2 regions of the Apilactobacillus micheneri genome follow, and region 1 is predicted to be linked to the other one. Evidence: predicted binding sites of a transcription regulator. Region 1 holds the regulator's gene; the other holds the start of a gene.
What was found. Region 1 encodes NrdR, which represses ribonucleotide reductase genes. Its sites were predicted from a motif close to ACACNATATATNGTGT; they were not measured.

Region 1 (2,215 bases):
GTTCATTAATTCCGTATAATAAATGCTCAGATTGAATTAAATGATGATTTTTCTTAACATCAGAAATATTTACAAAAGATTGCTCTAGTATTGATAAAACCAAACTAAAATCAAAATCGTCATCAGAATTAACATCATTTGTACCCGGTTTTGTGGAGTTTACAACTAATGATTTGGCTTCGCTAACATCCTTAGGTGTATTAGATAATTCACTGCTCTTGATATGAAAAACTTGCAAAAAGTTTTTTGAGATATCATTATATTTTTCTAAATCGTAATTATCTGTTATTACATCATTAACGATATCTTCATAACGATTTTCACCAATGGTCTGTAATAAAGTAACACTTAACAAATCGTCACTAAAAAATTGATTAATATCAAGCGGCTTTATAAGCTTATATACATAACGATGGTTATCATTTACATAAGTTTTAACCAATCCGGCACCTTCAAGCTTTAATCTAGCTTCATAAAATGCTTGAATATCAATGTTTAAATAAGCAAGCAGTTCAAAATTAACATGTAATTCAAAATCTTTATCTCGTTCATACATTCTCCAAAGATTATTTATTAAAGCATAAGCATTAATCCCAATAATTGGTTGATAAAGAATGTCTAAAGCTTTTCTTTCTAAATCAGAAATGAAATAATCAGAAGTTAGAATAAAATTATCTTGAGGACTAATATTACGCCATTCTTCCATGTCTATTCTCCGTTATTTTTTTGACTCTTTTGATGATCATTATCTAAGACTTCTTTTAATTCATTATAAAAGACAGTCATATCTTTAAATTGTCGATATACACTAGCGAATCTAATATATGCAATTTCATCAACATTTACTAATTCTTTCATCACATATTCACCAATAGATTGACTTGGAATTTCATTTTCACCCATAGCTCTAATTTTCGATTCGACATTATCAACAATTGTTTTCATAGAATCCATAGAAACTGGACGCTTTTCTGCTGATCTGATAATTCCTTTTAAAACTTTTTCACGATTAAATTCTTCTCTATTACCATTATTTTTAACTACTAATAATGGTGTTTGTTCAATTCTTTCAAAGGTAGTATATCTATAGCCACACTTTTCACATTCTCTACGACGACGAATTACTTGTCCATTTTCAGTGGGACGACTATCTACTACTCTAGATGAATTTTTATGGCAATGAGGACATTGCATTTACTTTCACCCCAAATTTTTAATTATCTATTTTATTAAACAATTTTATCACTTGATTACGAGTTTGCATAATAGAACCATTACTATCTATCAAATAATCAGCCAATTTTTCCTTAAAATTTAAAGGCCATTGACTTTTAATCCGCTTAATGGAATCAGAAATACTCAAATTATTTCTAACTTGTAATCTATTTAACTGATTAATAGGTGTACAAGTAACAACAATTATCCTATCGCACATAAAAGCATAACCATTTTCAAATAAAGTAGGCGCATCGAATACAACTAGTTTTTCATGAGTATTATTAATAATTGATTGAACGTTGGATCTAATATATGGATCCATAATTCGCACTAAATTAGTTAGGTTTTCTTTATTTGCAAAAACAAGTTTAGCTAAACGAGAACGATTTAATTCACCATTTTTTTCTAGAATATCATTACCAAAATGTTTTGTAATTGCATTTAAGCAATCATTATCCTTATGTTGCAGCTGATAAGTTATTTTATCAGCATCAATTATTTGATATCCCATTTTTGATAAACAATCAGAAACATTAGATTTTCCAGTTGCAATTCCGCCTGTTAGTCCAATTACTTTAACCATTTTTAGTCACTTTATGTTGACAGTTAGGACAAAAAGTTGTTCCTCTTTGAGCTACTTTAATTTTTTCCAAATTAGTTCCACATCTTTCACATGGCTCTCCAGCTCTTCCATAAACATGAAGGCTATTTTGAAATTGACCAGCTTCTCCATATGCATTGGAGTATGAATGAACAGTAGTACCATGACCCTTAATAGCCATTTTAATTTCTTCAATGATGTTTTTTCTAAGTTCCATTATTTGATTATCAGAAATTGTGTTAGTAATGGTTTCTGGATGAATTTTGCTTAACCACAAAACCTCATCACAATAAATATTACCTAAACCAGCAATGTGACTTTGATTTAATAAAAATGGTTTTATTTTACCTCTACCTTTATTCATAATTGATTTCATATAATCAAATGTTAAATCAT
Region 2 (2,215 bases), on a different contig from region 1:
TGATGCCAAGCAGTTGGTTCAACTCTTTGCGTACTTCTTAGACTACCATTAGCTAAATTACGATGTTCTAAATAGGCAATATTTCCAACAGAAGTACGATTCATATTATCTAAATCAGCATAAACAACATGATTATATTTCCAATCAGTAGTTTTTAAATTAGCCTTATTATGATTAATTTCAACATAGGCTGGTTCACCAGACTTATATTCTAATTGATCTAATTTTTGATCAATAGTTTTTTCATTCTTGCTCTCTACATTAATATTATTATCTTTAACCGTATTTTCATTATTGGCCTTTTTTGAGCCACAACCAGTTAATAATAATGTCAAAGATAAAGAACTAATCACTAAAGTTTTTAGTTTCATATATTATCCATCCCTATACATTTATCTAATAATAATATTAACATAATTGATAAAATAACATCTGTAAGCAAATAAAAAAGCTGGAATAAAATTCCAGCTTTTAAAACATTTATTCTTCAACTTCCACTTTGTCCGCGTAAGCTTGTTCTTCTTTAATTAAACGTTGTTTTTCTTTTTCATTAAACCAAGGAGAAGTAGTAAATGCTAAAACATCATTTGCAACATAAATTGCACTGTTTACAAACATTGCTAAAGTAGCAGAACCTTCCTTGAAAGTAATGAACCATAATACTAATTGAGCTAGTCCTGATGCTAACCACCAGAAGTATTGGTTGTTGTATCTCATGAAACAGATAATTCCAGCAGTTAAACAAACAGCAAAACTAAATGCATCATAGAATGGACGACCATCATCAGTTAATGCTTGAATAGCAAAACCTGATACTACGAATACAATTGCAGTAAAAGCAATTGAAATTACCCAACTCTTAGCAGTAAATTTACGGATCTTAGAAACCATGTTGACGTTCCAATTTTTACTTAACAATACTGGAATATCAAGTGTGGCTATGTATGCGATTTGTTCACCGATACTTAAATAATTTTTTGCAGTAAATCCAACAACAATAAAACAAATACCAGATAAGATACCTAAAACACCGTTAACAGATTTAGCTGCATTAATTGCAAGTACACATAGAACTCCTAAAGTAGTTCCAATAAAAGTTAAAATTGAAAGCCATGTGATTGGTGCATTAACCAATGTCATAACTTGGCAACCTAAACTAAAGAAAAATAAGTAGTAATTTTGTTTTGGCCAACCTTTTAATTGATGAGCCAAGAATTTAAAGTATGATGACAATTTAAAAATTCTCCCCTATGAATAAATTCGGTCTATCATTTTGAGGCGAACATACCTAGGATTACTATATATTGTGTCAATATATAGTGTTCTCTCAAAAAGCAACACTATATATACTACCATGTAGAAATATTTTTGCAATCAGCAATCTATAAAATTAGAGCCTAAATATCTAGTTAAATCAGGCTTTATATTATTTTTTAAAAATTTTAATTAGATTTTTCAATGAATCTTTTAATTTTCATTTACAAAAGACAAAACAATTTTAATTATGTATAATAAATCTTAGTAGATAAGTTGAATACGGTGGTAAAACTACAATTAAGAGGTGGTTATTATGGTGTAATTCATAATAATTCAGAATCTTATGAAAGGATTTACACAAGTTTTGTCAATAATTGCATTGACTTGTGCAATTGCTAGCTTTTTAAAAGCTTTAGCATATTGTATAAGTGCAATAACAAAATTGATTTCTGTAATAAAACAGAATAAAAAGACAAAATAAAAAAGCCGTATTCTCAACTTTGGCGGGTTGAATATGACTTTCTTTATTTAATAATTAACTATGCCACCGCTTTTAACGGTTTCTACTAATGAAGTTCTGTTATAGCAGGACTTCTTTTTATTTATATTTATCTTATATCACAATTGTTTAAAAAACAAGATATATGAAAGCATTTGAATTACTTTAGGTTCTTAAAATCAGTACATTGTAAAAAGAACATGCTAGTCATAACAACCATTGGTATAACAAAAGAAGAGTTCAATTTAGGTACAAATGTCTCTAAAATAAAAACAATTCCTGCAACTAAAACAGCTACTACGGCAATCGATATTACATATATTTTTAGCATTCTTGGATCTTTATTTTTGAAACTATTATTTACATTAATTAAATTTTCATATAATTGTTTAATCTTTGGATGATTTTTTGAAAATAGTTTAGTGAACAAAATGAATGCCATACAATAAATAAACCAAA

Region 2: a site for NrdR is predicted at 1,295-1,310, ahead of pnuC (nicotinamide riboside transporter PnuC). Genes of this name have one in related genera too.

Annotation. Positions count from the first base shown of each region.
Region 1 covers NZ_QUBI01000002.1:31,559-33,773, reverse strand. Annotated here, with positions in the region: gene DY123_RS02000 (replication initiation and membrane attachment family protein) at 1-706, opposite strand, end outside; gene nrdR (transcriptional regulator NrdR) at 709-1,194, opposite strand; gene coaE (dephospho-CoA kinase) at 1,214-1,801, opposite strand; gene mutM (bifunctional DNA-formamidopyrimidine glycosylase/DNA-(apurinic or apyrimidinic site) lyase) at 1,794-2,215, opposite strand, start outside.
Region 2 covers NZ_QUBI01000005.1:100,788-103,002, forward strand. Annotated here, with positions in the region: gene DY123_RS06255 (DNA/RNA non-specific endonuclease) at 1-371, opposite strand, end outside; gene pnuC (nicotinamide riboside transporter PnuC) at 481-1,233, opposite strand; gene DY123_RS06265 (hypothetical protein) at 1,917-2,215, opposite strand, start outside.